Regions from separate parts of the Paenibacillus polymyxa M1 genome, predicted to be linked through region 1. Evidence: predicted binding sites of a transcription regulator. Region 1 holds the regulator's gene; the other holds the start of a gene.
The links. Region 1 encodes NrdR, which represses ribonucleotide reductase genes. Its sites were predicted from a motif close to AACACNATATATNGTGTT; they were not measured.

Region 2: the regulator NrdR is predicted to act here: its motif matches at 6,044-6,061, upstream of nrdI (class Ib ribonucleoside-diphosphate reductase assembly flavoprotein NrdI).

What each region holds. Positions count from the first base shown of each region.
Region 1 is NC_017542.1:1,874,063-1,881,799, forward strand. It holds gene PPM_RS08360 (MntP/YtaF family protein) at 1-163, shown strand, start outside; gene coaE (dephospho-CoA kinase) at 174-770, shown strand; gene PPM_RS08370 (lytic transglycosylase domain-containing protein) at 767-1,330, shown strand; gene PPM_RS08375 (alpha/beta-type small acid-soluble spore protein) at 1,448-1,672, opposite strand; gene nrdR (transcriptional regulator NrdR) at 1,778-2,245, shown strand; tRNA gene PPM_RS08385 (tRNA-Ala) at 2,375-2,450, shown strand; tRNA gene PPM_RS08390 (tRNA-Lys) at 2,462-2,534, shown strand; gene PPM_RS30595 (GNAT family N-acetyltransferase) at 2,907-3,068, shown strand; gene PPM_RS08395 (alpha/beta hydrolase family protein) at 3,055-4,059, opposite strand; gene PPM_RS08400 (GNAT family N-acetyltransferase) at 4,043-4,708, opposite strand; gene PPM_RS08405 (MerR family transcriptional regulator) at 4,689-5,483, opposite strand; gene PPM_RS08410 (radical SAM/SPASM domain-containing protein) at 5,660-6,538, shown strand; gene PPM_RS29935 (helix-turn-helix domain-containing protein) at 6,769-7,737, shown strand, end outside; gene PPM_RS29940 (ABC transporter substrate-binding protein) at 7,725-7,737, shown strand, end outside.
Region 2 is NC_017542.1:2,040,788-2,048,524, forward strand. It holds gene PPM_RS09290 (MarR family transcriptional regulator) at 217-690, shown strand; gene PPM_RS09295 (MFS transporter) at 853-2,088, shown strand; gene nrdF (class 1b ribonucleoside-diphosphate reductase subunit beta) at 2,264-3,229, opposite strand; gene nrdE (class 1b ribonucleoside-diphosphate reductase subunit alpha) at 3,447-5,531, opposite strand; gene nrdI (class Ib ribonucleoside-diphosphate reductase assembly flavoprotein NrdI) at 5,518-5,877, opposite strand; gene PPM_RS09315 (DUF2500 domain-containing protein) at 6,286-6,651, shown strand; gene PPM_RS09320 (GNAT family N-acetyltransferase) at 6,711-7,271, shown strand; gene PPM_RS09325 (MFS transporter) at 7,274-7,737, shown strand, end outside.

The DNA of each region.
Region 1 (7,737 bases):
TCAGCCCCTGTCTACTGCGCTGGCTATTACGTTATTCAGTGGTGTATTTTTAATTGCTGGTATGAAGGCAGGATTCTTCCTGTCAGCATTTCGATTTATGAAGGCGCTCGGTGTATTGCCGGCATTATTACTCATTATGATGGGCATATTGAAGCTGTTATGAGGTGAAGAGCATGAATATCGGATTAACCGGAGGGATCGCTACCGGAAAAAGCACCGTGTCGGCTCTTTTGGTCGCCAAGGGTGCGCTGCTGATCGACGCAGATGCCATTGCCCGGGAAGTCATGCTTCCGGGGCATCCGGTGCTGGCGGCGGTCATACAGCATTTTGGACAAGCTATAGTGAACAGTGACGGAACCCTGCACCGCAAAAGACTGGGAGAGATTGTATTCGGAGACCCTGTTCAGCGACAGGCACTTAACGATATTACGCATCCTGCTATTCGTGAGGAAATGCGTCTGCGCATGGAAGCTTATGAACGGGAGCAGCCGGACAAGCTTGTTTTGGCAGATATCCCGTTAATGTATGAGTCTGGGCTGGAGAGCCTGTACGAGGAAATTATGGTTGTATATGTACCACGTGATATTCAGCTCCGACGTCTGATGCTTAGAGACGGTCTGACAGAAGAGCAAGCAGAGCTCCGCCTGTCCGCACAAATGGATATCGAGCAGAAAAAAAGTTTGGCTGATATTGTTATTGATAATAGCGGAACACAGACTGAGACGAAGCGGCAAATTGATCAGTTTTGGCAACGAAAGGGACTTGCATGAACATTTTACGTAAGAAAAGAGTCCTGCTCATTTTGTTTGTCGGATTTGTCCTGATTCTGTTCCTCAATTCCAATTGGATGTCATGGTTTTACCCGATTCAATATAAGGATGAAATTCGGCAATATTCACAGACGTATGAAGTGGACCCATTTTTGGTGGCGTCTATTATCCGTGTGGAAACAAACTTTAAAACCAGCAAGCAGTCACACAAGGGTGCACTGGGGCTTATGCAGATTATGCCGAATACCGCCAATTGGATTATGGACAGTGCCCAGATTCAGAAGGTCCCGCTGGACAGTGTAAAGCACGAGCCTGGCACCAACATTGAGCTGGGAACCTGGTATCTGCATAACCTGTCTATGAAGTTTCAGGATAATCCTGTGGTCATCGTAGCGGCATACAATGCTGGTCCAGGTAAAGTTAAGGAGTGGCTGGATCAAGGGGTGTGGGATGGCAAAGAAGAGTCCATTAAGCAAATCCCTTTTGGTGAGACACGGCATTATGTACAGCGAGTCATCTACTATTACAGGCAATATACAAAAATTTATAATGAGTTTTAAGTGACAGGTAATGACAATATGAGCCTTTTCGCTTTAAAATGAAAAAAGCGCAGGACAGGCTGTTTTTAGCAGCCTATCCCTACACTTTTTCGTATTACTTCTTGATTATTACCGAGATTATTGGTATTGACCTGCCAATTGTTGTTCGGCGATCGTTACGAGGCGTTTTGTGATGTAGCCCCCGATCGAACCGTTCTCATAGGAAGTCATGTTGCCTTGGTATCCATCTTGAGGAATGCTGATACCCAGCTCTTGAGCGATTTCATATTTCATTTGCTCCAGAGCACCGGAGGATCTGCTGACTACCAGGTTGTTGGAGTTGCCATTGTTTCCTTGTGCCATTGTTGTTCACCTCCTCGCGACGTGGTAAACATATTATGATCCGTTTCGACAAAATTATTACTAAAAAGCTCCGGGAATTTATTGGAAAAAGGAAGTGATGAGATTATGAAGTGCCCGTATTGTGCCTACAATGGCACGAAAGTGTTGGATTCGCGACCAGCGAATGATAATAAGTCCATCCGCCGCCGTCGCGAATGCGAACAGTGTGCCAGGCGTTTTACCACCTTTGAAATGGTGGAAGAGACCCCACTGATGGTCATCAAAAAAGATGGCAGCCGTGAAGAGTTTAGCCGTGATAAAATGCTGCGCGGTCTCATTCGAGCCTGTGAGAAGCGTCCAGTTTCAGTCGAGCAGCTCGATCTGATCGTATCTCAGGTGGAGAACGCTATTCGCAACACAGCAGCCACAGAGGTGGATAGCCAGCAGATTGGTGAGCTAGTCATGGAACAGCTTTATCCTGTGGATGAAGTCGCCTACGTACGCTTTGCGTCCGTCTATCGGCAGTTCAAAGACATCAATATGTTTATGAAGGAACTGAAAACACTGTTATCCAAAGATACAGACAGCGACTGATCGCTGACTGTATCTTTTTAGGGCCTCGGTGGGAAGAGGATTATATTTTTTTATAAAAGTATTGACACAGGGTCGAATATTTTATATGATATAGAAGTCGCTTGAAACGTTAATTCATTTACATGTGACGGGGCCTTAGCTCAGCTGGGAGAGCGCATCGCTGGCAGCGATGAGGTCAGGGGTTCGATCCCCCTAGGCTCCACCATAATTTTATATGGACTCTTAGCTCAGTTGGTAGAGCAGTTGACTCTTAATCAATTGGTCCAGGGTTCGAGTCCCTGAGAGTCCATTCTTTAGAAAAAACGGCAGAAATGCCGTTTTTTTTGTTATTCATAGATCTGTTCCCAGCCTAACCAAGGACAGGTAAGGGTTGAATGAGCGCTTATCGAGTTTGATTATAAATAGCAACCCATTGTTTGTGAGTGTACTTTGATCGTTGTTTCAACGCAGTTCGTATTTTACAAATGAGTTGAGTTCCTTCAAATGAATTTCTAAATGAATTAATAGATTATGCTGAATTGAATTGAAATTAACTTTACATGGTGAGAATGTAGCTACTTTAGATATAATCGTAAACGAGGATGGAGAGCAACTGAAGGAGCTTTTGAAAAAAAGAGGGTACATCTTGCAGGATGGGAAAGAAACGACGTCCTAAGGTACGATACCGAAGTATAGAAAAATGGGGCTTGGAAAAGCCGTTATTTATGAAGCCATAAAAAGAGTCAAGGACAAAGGTGTAGAAAGAATCTTTTCGATGGGTTTTTCATTAGCCTATTCCAAAGAAATATGGAAAAAAAGAATATCATTGTTTAATGCTGACTGACATAATCGGCAAGAATCTTCAGGTACTCACTATTCACCAATTGTCTTGGGGCAAATATGGCTGTTAAGAAGGTTAGGGACTTGGAATGCGCGATTTGTTCATTCATCATGGAATGGTCAACTTCAGGCAAATGAATGACAGACAGCAGCTCTGGAGATATCTTTTGGCGATATACTCGCTCGGTGTCTTTTACATCTACGTTCATATCTTTTCCAGCCAGAACCAAGAGTACTGGGGATTTTAAGTAGCTTAATTCTTCCGTAGAATCAGAACGAAAATTTTTGCCTATAAAGCTCCATCTTTCTTTGGGAATTATATTCTCAGGATCGGCCATGCTTAGGTACTTTTCATAGGAAGCATGTTTTTTCAGTAGTTGTAGAATCTTTTGGTCGTAGTCCAGTCTCTTTTTAATTTGCTGCGGGCTAGCTCCTTCTTGTTCCAACTCTTTCCTGGTGTTAAATTGCCCTTGTGTAATCCAATTCACGGCCGGCGATACAAGGATGCTGAATGCAATATCATGCTCCTCTTTAACGATTTTCGGAATGACCCAGCCAGCTTGACTGGCTCCCCATAGGCCGATTTTGTGCTTATCAATCATCGGTAAGGTTTTGGCCCAGTCAACTGCATATCGAATCTCCTGTGCCCGGTCCTCCATGCTCTGCTCCAGCCAATTGCCTGGAGCGCCGTTAATACCGGGCTTATTCAGGGATAAGGAAGCATAGCCCTTAGAAGCGAACCTTTCCCACAGTGGTTTGTATCCATCATCATAGGTGTCATTGATTGGACCATCTCCATGGACAAAAACAACCAGTCCAATCTTTCCCGAGTAGTTCTTAGGCAAAGCCAGTGTACCTGTTAATACTCCTTTGGGAGTCGCAATTTGTATTTTTTCTTCCGTCATCTTGTAGGAATTTTGATATAAAACAATCAATATCAAGGCAACAACCAGACCTGCCACAATACCAAGGGTAAGCCTATATGTTTTGTTCAATGCTGTTCTCTCCTCGATTGCAGTTTCGTTCTTTCCAGCTCATTAGATGCCATACAGGCTCCTTGAACCAAAAATGCCGCCAATAATTATATTGGGACTGCTCTATTTCAAACGCTAGATTGTGGTACAAACGAATAGCCTGCTGGTTCTTATGTGCTACATGAAGTGTCAACGCATGGAAACCGGATTCAACCGTAAACTGCTGTGCGAAAGCTAAAAAACGTCGCCCGATCCCCTGATTGCGATGACTTGAGCGAATCGCCAAATGATCTATGTAACACTCATCTATGGCAGGCTTATATTCCAGCGCATGCATGCCTGTCAAAAATTTAAATACATTAAAGCAGCCAAACTGTTTTATAAGCGGAGCCAAAGAAATGAGATTGGCTATAGGAAGTGAAGAGGAGGGAGCCTTCCATTTGAGCGAAAGGACACCAACAACATCTTCGTTCTCTTTGGCGACAAATTGTTTCATAGATATAGAATTAGCATTTTGAACCCAAACCTGCATTAATAAACGCTGTATATCTTGATCCTCCAGTGCAACAAGAGCTTGAAATTTTGCTTTAAACGATTCCACTAAGAGCTTACATACAGCTTCATGGTCTTGCTCTTGATAAGCAACAATGTCATAGGATTGTGGACTCATGTAACGCCTCCTGCACATCCGAAATTTGTACTTGAATCTCATATTGCAGCTCGTTGCTGTCAAATATGGATAGATAGGATTTTTCCACCACAATGATTTTGCTTAAGCATTCATAGTGGTGCTGGGTCGCATAATGCTCCAGTTGTTGGACTTGGTGTTCTATCTCAGCGTCTTCAGTGGCGGAGAAGTGCTTGTAAAGATAGCTGCCTTCTTCCAGAATATAGTCAGCTTTTCCTGATGTCGTTTCATAATATAGCTTCACCTCTCCAGAATCAGATAGATAATGTAGATCATTTTCAAATAATTGTGGTGGGGCAGGCCGCTGTTCAAATAGATTCCTAGCCGTGAGTTCTTGATCACTCTCCAATGCAAACCACAGCTTTAAATGTCGAGTGCCCTGCAGCTTGAGTCGATACTCATTGTTTTGCTGGGTAAGGGTATAATGTTCTTTTAGCACTTTGTGAATAAACTGTTCGAGCAACTTTAAGTTAGCGATTTCATCCTGTACCTTCTGTAACGAATGTTCTAAAAGCTGGTTGTAATCATCGGCAGTATAGGAAGTCATACATTCTTCAATTTGACCGACAGGGATGTTTAGTTTACGTAGCATTAAAATATGGGAAAGTTGATAAATTTCATGAAGTCCGTACATTCGATATTGATTTTCATCTGTGTATAACGGATAAAGGATCCCCTTTTCCTCAAAATACCGCAGCTGATGTACAGATACATTCATGAGCTGAGCAAGCTGGCTGATCGTTATGTGTTTTTTCAATGATAGGTCTCCTTACTCATAATTGATAATTGAATAACTTCACTATAAACCTTAGGTCAGACCTAAGGTCAATAGAAAATATCCGCAGAGTTTACCTCTCGTTCATAACCCGTTATAATCATAAGATTAGTGAGCATAAACCAAATGTTCAGGATGAAGGTTAGAATGGGGAAATCATGTTGAAGACTTTTAAGAAGGTATACATTGAGATCACAAGCATTTGCAATCTTGCATGCAGTTTTTGCCCTCAGACACAACGTGTCAAAAAATTTATTGATCCGGAAGTTTTTCGGAATGTGCTTGATCAGGTCAAGCCGCATACGGATTACATTTATCTGCATGTAAAAGGAGAGCCTTTGCTCCATCCCAAAATTGATCTTTTGCTGGAGAGTGCGCATGAGAAAGGCTTAAAGGTCAACATTACCACCAATGGTACCTTGCTGCCGAAGACCGGACATAAGCTGCTTGGTCAGCCAGCCTTACGGCAGATGAATTTTTCTCTTCATAGTTTTGACGGGCATGAAGGTTCTGTGGATCGAGAAGGTTATTTGGGTCATATTTTCACGTTTGTCAGAGAAGCTGTGAAGCACAATATCATTATTTCCTTCCGTCTCTGGAATCTGACTCAAGATAATTTGACTAATGTGCAGCGTCAGCGCAACCGGGAGACACTGGAGCAATTGGAGCAAGAGTTTGGACTGGATTATCGGATTGAGGAAAAAGTAATACCGGGCAGTGGGGTCAAAATCGCTCCTAATGTATATTTGAATCAGGACTACGAATTTGAATGGCCTAGCCTGAGTGCTCCGGAAGATGACGGAAAAGGCTTTTGTCACGCGCTTCGCAGTCAGGCGGCGGTTTTGGTGGATGGAACAGTGGTCCCTTGCTGTCTTGATGGAGAAGGTGTCATTAACTTAGGAAATGTGCATGAGCAAACTTTTTCCGAGATCGTGGAAGGTGAGCGTGCAAACCGTCTGTACTTTGGATTCTCCAGAAGAGAAGCAGTAGAAGAGTTGTGCCGAAAGTGCGGGTATCGCAAACGATTTGGAACCTAATCATAGAGGTAGAACTTTAAGCGACAATAGAATGCATCACAAGAAAGAGAGCCCTTTTACAGGGCTTTTTCTTATATTTGCATAGGGGGATAATCAGCGGCTTTGACGATCTAGAGGAAGTTAGACGTAATGATTGCTTGTGAGAATGATTATCAATTATAATAAATTTATTCTAATAAATTGGGCGGGATAAGCAACACATCGGTTTGGATAGGGGCTGAGCGGTAGTAATGAAGTTGAACGATCACATTGTATTGTGGAATCATGTGTTTATACAGGTGATGGATGTTCGCCATAAGAAAATGGAAAAAGGGGAAGAATTGCGGAGCTATAGACTTCCGGTCAGTGCGTTTTTATATACGGTGCGCGGAAGTGCACGGGTATGGCTGGATGACAGTGTTCATAGGGTGGATCGTTTTCATGTCCTGCATGGGGGGAAAGGAATCTGTCTGAGCGTCATGACGGAGGATGTATTTGAATATTACATTATTCTGTACAAGGCAACTTTGGCCCTGTCTGGTCGTAAGGAGGTCGCACAATTGCTGGAAAGGGAAAATCCCTTTCAGAATCAGTATGCTTTCGCACCTCATTACCCGCTGCCCCTGTATGATAAAGTGAAGCTGTTGAAGCAAGAATGGCATAAGGGATCGGGACTTGGTAAACTGCATGTCAAAGCTTTGTTTCATCATTTTGTATTCGAGTTGTTACACCAACTGGATCGACAAGGTATTCAGCCCCTTAAGCCTGACTTGGTAGCGCAAGCTGTAACCTATATTCGTGAGCATTTTAGTCGGCCTATAACACTAGAATCTATTGCGGAGGACCTAGAGTGCAGTACCGGACATTTATCAAGGCTGTTCAAAAGTAAAATGCATACCAGTCCAATTCATTACTTGGGTCAGATACGGGCGAATCGGACGGCAGAGCTGCTAATGCAGACGGATGCTACTTTGCAGGAGATCGCAGAGCGTGTGGGATATCCAGATGCGCATTCATTAAGTCGCAGCTTCAAGAAATATAAGGGACTATCTCCTATACGATTCAAAAAAGGACGGCAGCAGCATATCCAGGGACAAGATCAGGTATGCCCCAAACGAAGCTTAAATATGCCCTTCAGCGGACAGCCTTCACACGTTATACTGATATTGATTATCAATATCGGTATCATGCGGAAGGGGATTTTTTCATGCACGGTAGAG
Region 2 (7,737 bases), 170 kb from region 1:
GGCCCGATCCGCTACTATAGCGATCTGGCCGTTTTTTTGCGTGCATGTCCTTCGTCTGAAAAATAAATATACATACATAAAGGTATGGGGAGTGTTTGGATCTCTTTTTTCACGTATAGCTTAATTCCTAAAATAATTATTTTTATTATTGTTGAAATGGAAATAAAAATATATTATATTATGTTGTTAATGCACCAACGGGTGGGAGGACAGTCCATGAACAAAGAAGAACAGGTCATAATGGGTTTCAGGGACTTATATAACAAGATGGTTTGGCTCAATAAGGATAAGATGGAAGACAGTCTTAAAGGTTATAAGTCTTCTGAAGTACATTGCATGGAATATATTGAAAAAAATGTAGATTCCAACGTGACAACACTTGCGGAGTCCCTTTATATGACTAGCGGTGCCATAAGTAAAATAACTAAGAAGCTCATAAAAAAAGGCCTTATCGAAAGCTACCAGAAGCCGGATAACAAAAAAGAAATCTATTTTAGGCTTACTGAGCAAGGGAAAGTAATCTATAAAATCCATGAGGAACTGCACAAAGAGTTTCAAGAGCGGGATAAAGCCGTATTTGAGCAGGTAACTGATGAGCAATTTGACAGTATGCTTAGCTTCATAGATAAGTATAGCAGGCATTTGGATGCAGAAATAAAGAAAAAGGGTAACGATATTAAGTCGAAATAAAATTTGAATAATGAAAATCAAACCACAGGCAGCCGGGCTCTATTGAGAACGGACTGCTTTTTTTATTGTTTTTTTTTTTTTTGTTTCCTGGGAAGGAAAAATATGATACGATAATTTTGTTTCCCGGGAAGGAAAATCGCAACTTTTGAGGGGAGAATTGAAGTGTTCAAATTTAGATCACATAATGAACAGACCACAGAACAAACCGTAGATAAACACGCTTTAATATTCGGCCTTATCTCTGTGTTTCTTTGCGGAATAGGCTTCAGTATCATAACACCTGTCGTCCCATTCTTAGTGCAGCCTTATACAAGCAGTCCAGAAGAACAAGCCATAGTTGTTACGCTGCTGACCTCTGTTTATGCATTTTGCGTGTTTTTTGCGGCTCCCGTACTTGGAGCTTTGAGCGACAAATATGGTCGTCGTCCATTGCTCTTAATATGCCTTTTGGGTTCCGTAATCGGGTACTTAGTTTTTGGTATAGGAGGAGCTGTATGGGTACTATTTGCTGGGCGCATCATGGAAGGTGTAACAGGTGGGAGCATAAGCACGATCTTCGCATATTTTGCAGACATCATTCCTCCAGAACAGAGAACTAAATACTTTGGATGGGTGAGTGCGGTTGTAGGTGTCGGCACGGTCATTGGCCCAACCCTAGGAGGATTACTTGCCAAGTTTGGTTATTCTGTACCCATGTATTTTGGAGCAATAATCACTTTATTGAATGTTGTTTATGGATTCTTTTTTATGCCGGAGAGCCTTGACAAGAAACATAGACTGAAAGAGATCACCTTTGTAAAACTGAATCCATATACACAGCTTGCAAACGTACTTTCCATGAAAAACTTGAAAAGGCTACTTGTCTCAGCGTTCTTACTCTGGATACCCAACGGATCTTTACAGGCAGTTTTTTCACAATTTACAATGGATACCTTCGGTTGGAAGCCTGCATTAATCGGACTTATGTTTTCGATTATGGGATTCCAAGATATCATTTCACAAGGTTTCATCATGCCAAAGCTCTTGATAAAACTTAGTGATAAACAGATAGCAATTCTGGGAATGGTCTCGGAGATTATAGGCTATGGTCTTATTGCGCTATCTGCTTTGTTCTCATTCTATCCACTTATTATCGCTGGAATGTTTATATTTGGTTTTGGCGATTCGATCTTTGGACCTTCATTTAATGGGATGCTCTCCAAGTCTGTCAATTCTAGTGAACAAGGAAGGATTCAAGGAGGTAGTCAATCTATTCAGGCTTTAGCAAGAATGATTGGACCTATCATTGGAGGTCAAATCTATGTATCATTTGGTCATGCCGCACCCGCTTTTATGGGTATGATTCTTATAGCGGTGGCCATACCAGTTTTATATAAGAGAACGCATGCGAATATGTAAACTACCGCTCGAAGCTTTCCGGAACCACCTGCATAGCAGGTAGTTTTAAGAAAATAATAGGGTTTCAGAACTTAGGAATAAGTTCTGAAACCCTATTTGTTTACAGTCTGAGCCATCCGCATGTGGATGGCTCTTTATAGTATCGCCTTGCTAAATTCATTTTACGTATGTGTACTTATACGCCAAAGTTAAAATCATCATCTGTTAGCGGCTCTACATTCATCGCCCGTACATAGCCGTTTCCTTTTTTAGAAAAGAAATCGTGCTGCTTGGTGTGGGTGCTGATGCCGTTGAATACAATGGGATTGACTTCTTCTTCTTCAAAAAGTGGATCAAAGCCCAGGTTCATCATGGCCTTGTTGGCGTTGTAGCGCAAGAAGACTTTAACATCGTCTACAAGTCCAATAGGGGCATAAATTTGCTCGGTATACTGTTCTTCGTTATTGTGCAAGTAGCGCAGCAAGCCTACCAGCGTCTGGTAGAGATCGCGTTGTTCTTCCTCGTCCAGTTCCGCATAAATCTCCTGTGCCAGTACACCTACGTAGACACCGTGTATACTTTCGTCCCGCAGGATCAGATCGATAATTTCCCCGCTGCATGTCAGCTTGCCCTGACCCGCCAGATAGAGAGGGTAGAAGAAGCCGCTATAAAACAAATAGCTTTCTAACAGCACCGACGCAGCCATCGCGAGATACAGGTCTTTCGGTGTGTGAATGTTCATATAATACTGACGAATGGTTTCTGCTTTCGTTTGGAGATGCGGATTTTCTTCCACCCAGCGGAATACACCGTCAATTTCTTCCGTGGAAGCCAGGGTTGTAAAGATGCTACTGTACGACTTGGCATGAATTTGCTCCATCATCGCCATAAAGCTTAATACCGCTTTGCGTTGCAGTCCGTCCACATGCTCCATAATTTGCGGCATTCCCACGCCGCCTTGAATGGTGTCCAGCAGGGTCAAGCCACCCAGCACCTTCATGTAGGCTTCTTTTTCAATATCACTAAGGGTTACCCAGGACATTTTATCGTCAGACAGCGGAATTTCATCATCCGTCCAAAATTGCATAATATTCTGGTTCCAGAACATCAGTGTGAAATCATCGTCCGAGCGGTTCCAGTTTACAGCTTGTATACCTGTCATTGTTAGCATTCTCCCTTCAGCTTGCGAGATTCCCTGGAAACACACATGAGAGGTTACCGGAGAGTCATCGTATGCTTGACATACGGAAGCTGTATCCGCGAGGGTCTTGTTCAATCCTGTAAAGGTCTGAACCACGCGCTGGATACAGCTTCTAATGCCAAGCATTCATATCTATTCAAAATCTCATTTTATTCTATAGCTTGTTACCATGTATGCATTAGATGGAGCAAGTGAGGCACTCTTCCACAGACAGTTTTTTGGTACGTGTGTAGTATAACGATTTAAGTCCTTTATGTGCGGCGTACAGATAGCAACGTGCTAACTGACGCGTAGTCACGTCACTGTTCACATGAAGCACAGTCGAAATTCCTTGGTCCACGTGAGGCTGGATTTCAGCAATCAGATCAAGCACTTTGAATTGATCCATTTGATAAGCGGATTTGTAAAAGAATACATTATCCTTTTGCAAATACGGCATTGGATAGTAAGTTGTTGAATTCGCATAGGTACGAGTTTCAATCTGTTCGACAATCGGCATAACGCTGGACGTTGCATTTTGAATATACGAAATGCTGGCAGTGGGAGCAATCGCCATACGGTAGGCGTGATACAGACCGTTCTTCATGACGTCTGCTTTAAGTGTGTCCCAGTCTGCTTGAGTCGGAATATAAATATCCTTGAACAGTTCTTGCACACGTGCCGTTGTCGGACGATAATCTGTGTTCAGATATCGGTCAAAATATACACCTGTCGCATAATCCGATTCCTCAAATCCATAGAAGCTTTGTCCGGCTGCTTTTGCGATTTCCATACTCTTTTCGATGGAATGATAGTTCATCGTCATGAAGAAGGTACGGACAAAATCCTTCGCTTCATTGCTTTCATATGCAATCTTGTTCTTGGCAAGGTAGCCGTGCAGATTCATGACACCCAGACCAACGGAATGCATTTCACGGTTCGCTTTCGCAACACCTGGTGCATTAGCCACTTGGGTCATATCGCTGACCGAAGTGAGAGCAATCATACCCTCGTGAACGGACTCGCGGATTTTGCCGTGCTCCATGACATTTACAATGTTCAGGGAAGCCAGGTTACAGCTTACATCCCGGCGAATAATATCCTGTTGTCCATAATCGGCAATCTCAGAAGTTTCCTGTAGCTGGAAGATTTCCGTGCACAGGTTTGACATTTTGATTTGGCCCACGTTTTTAAGAGCATGCGCCTGATTTGCGTTACTCTTATTCATAATATATGGATAGCCAGACTCCAACTGGATCATGGCAATTTTTGTCAGCATATCACGTGCGCTCATTGCTATTTTTTTCTTCACTCGATCGTCAGCGAGCAGCGTATCGTACATTTCATCCAGATCCATGTCGTCCAAATGCGTTCCATAAGCCTTGAACACACTATAAGGTGCAAACACATGCAGCGGTTCATTATCTTGAGCCAGCTTGTAAAAGCGGTTGGGCACCAGCAATCCGATCGAAAGTGTCTTAAGGCGTACTCTTTCATCGGCATTAATTTTTTTACTATCCAGGAACTCCAGCACGTCCCATCCGAATATGTTGTAATAGGCAGCGCCAGAGCCTTTACGTTGACCCATTTGATCCGCGTAGGAGAAACCATCTTCCATCAGCTTCAGCACAGGCATAATACCTTTTGCTGCGCCTTCTACACCTTTAATTGCCTCGCCGCGTGACCGCAGCTTCGACAGGTTAACCGCAACACCGCCGCCGATTTTGGACAATTGCATGCAAGTGTTCAATACATAGTTGATTGAGTTCAGAGAGTCATCCATTTCGAGCAAGAAGCAGGACACCAATTCCCCACGACGGCTTTTGCCAGCGTTCAGGAAAGTTGGTGTAGCTGGCTGGAGACGTTGCTCCATCATCGAGCGGGACAACAGGCGGGCCGTATCGGCGTTGCCGCGTCCCAAATGCAGGGCGACAGCAGCCACCCGGTCAGGGTAGTGTTCCAGGTAGACTTTACGGTCATTACTCTTCATTGCATAATCGGTATAAAACTTGGATGCTGCCATATAAGAAGGAAATTTAAAATTATAGCTATGAGTGATATGGAAAATATCGTTGATTTCATCAGCCGTATAGCTGTTATAGAAATTTTCGTAATAATCATTCTCAATCATATACAGCACTTGAGCAGCTGTGTCAGCAAACTTCAAACTCCGTTCTTGAACTTCCTTCATAAATTCTGCTACGGCCTCTTGGTCCTTTTCCAATTGGAAAAAGCCGTCTGTATCGCGTTTCATCAACATGTTGTTCAATTCAATATGCCGCAACTCGGCTCACCTCCTGTTTAAAACGCTCTACATCTCCGAACGTTCCAGATAATTCAAATTTGCTAATCACGGGGACATTATAATGGTCGGCAATCAAATCCGCACTTTTGGCAAATTTGTCACCCCAGTTACGGTTGCCGCTTGCAGCTACACCAACAAGGTTTTGTGCATTTTTTTTCAAAAATGAAGATACCCTCTCAGGTATCTGTCCAAACCCGGTTGTATATGTAATGAGTACGTAAGGTTCTTCTATAGTCATTTGTTCCTCAATCTGAACAGCCGGAAGCTTGAGCTTGTTTATAAATCTTTTTACATTGCCGGTCTTGGAATCATAAGCAATCAGCATGGTGTGCAACCTCCTTAACAATTAACGAAAAAAAGAAAACGGCATTGCCAAGAGACCCATTATAGCTGTAATCCCTTGCTGGCTGCGCCATTTAAGATTTTTGACTCTATATTTACATGTATTTTCATACCTTTATCTTCAAGATATCGGGCATAAATACGTTTTTTACACTATATTTAGAGTACATTCTCTATTTTATATCTATATATAGTTTTGTCAATCGGTCTAGAGAGGCTCAGAGGACCTAGATCCGGTGTAAGTCCAAGCAGGGTGCGGAAAAGAGCGAAAGAACTTTTTTTTCGTAAGTATGTTAAAAAAGTATTGGAGTTTTTGAGGCTGGAGATGTACGATTTGTCAATGGGCAATAGAATGTAAAATTTACATTTTACTGTAGAAAGGATGAAGTGGATGGAAAGTGGTTTTTTTATGGAATTTCAATCGTTTAATATGATCTTTTTTATCGTGTTTGGACTTATTGCTATTGTAATTATTACGGGGATTGTGAAAACAATCGGAGCGGGCCTTTCCAATCAAGCAGCCGAACAGGTTCAACGTTCATGCAAGGTTGTGGATAAGCGAACTAGAGTGCGTGGGGGATCGGGTGATTTTTCAGCTTCGACCGATTACTATATCACCTTTGAGTTTGAAGGAGGTGAACGTAAGGAGCTGAAGGTAAAGGGTTCGGATTTTGGAATGATTGTAATCGGGGATCGCGGGGAGGTTCATTATAAAGGTACACGTTTTCTGGAGTTTGTGAGATTAATGGGAGCGTAAAGAGATGGCGAGGTGTTAGCGTATTACCAGAACAAATACATATAGGGAGGAAGCTGACGATGCCACATATCATTGGAGCACGAATTGTTTTAAGAGAGTACCGTCAGGAGGATATACCTGATATCCGAAGATGGGTCAATGACCCGGAAATCACACATGGTTTAAGCGACGTATTTATCTATCCGCATTCACTGGCTAATAGTGAATCGTTTGTACAGATGATGATTGACGGCAACTCTGAGATCAAGGGCTTTATCATTGCTCATAAAGACACATTGGACTATATTGGACAACTCGATTTATTCAAAATTAACTGGGTGAATCGGCATGCCACCCTTGGGATTGTAATCGGGCGTGGCGGTGACCTGGGCAAGGGCTATGGGCGGGAAGCAATCCGGCTGATACAAAAATTTGCGTTTCATTCGCTGAACCTGCATCGGCTGGAACTGGAGGTGTATGCGTTCAATGAACGTGCATATCGTTGCTATCTGGCATGTGGCTTCAAGGAGGAAGGGCGGCTACGGGAAAAGCTATTCAGGGAAGGACAGTACTATGACATTATTCAGATGGGAATGTTGCGAAGTGAGTATGAGGCTGTAGAGAAAACAAAGGAATCCTGAAAGTGAGGCCACATAAGCTATTTTACTCCGTCAGCTTTCTGCAATTTTTTATGAGTGAAATCACGGGAACTACGCTTATTCTATTTCTATTAGCTAAAGGACTTTCTCTGCAAAGTGCGAATTTCTTGCTGGTTGTATTCTTTGTAAGTATTTTTCTGTTTGAAATACCAACAGGAGCTATTGCAGACAAGTATGGAAGGAAAATTTCTGTTGTTCTGGGGCTTTGTTGTTTTCTAGTCTACAGTGTGTTGTTCGTTTGGGTAGATCACATGTGGCTGCTTGTGTTCGCACAAGTCTTTGGGGGTCTGGCAATATGCTTGCAATCAGGCTCGTTGGAATCCTGGGTTGTGGAAAACAGCGATAAGCCGATGGAAGTTCTTTTTACAACCTCTAACAGTATACAGTACATTTCGGGATTTATTTGCGGTCTGTTGGGGGCCTTTCTCGCAACTTTTAACTATTCACT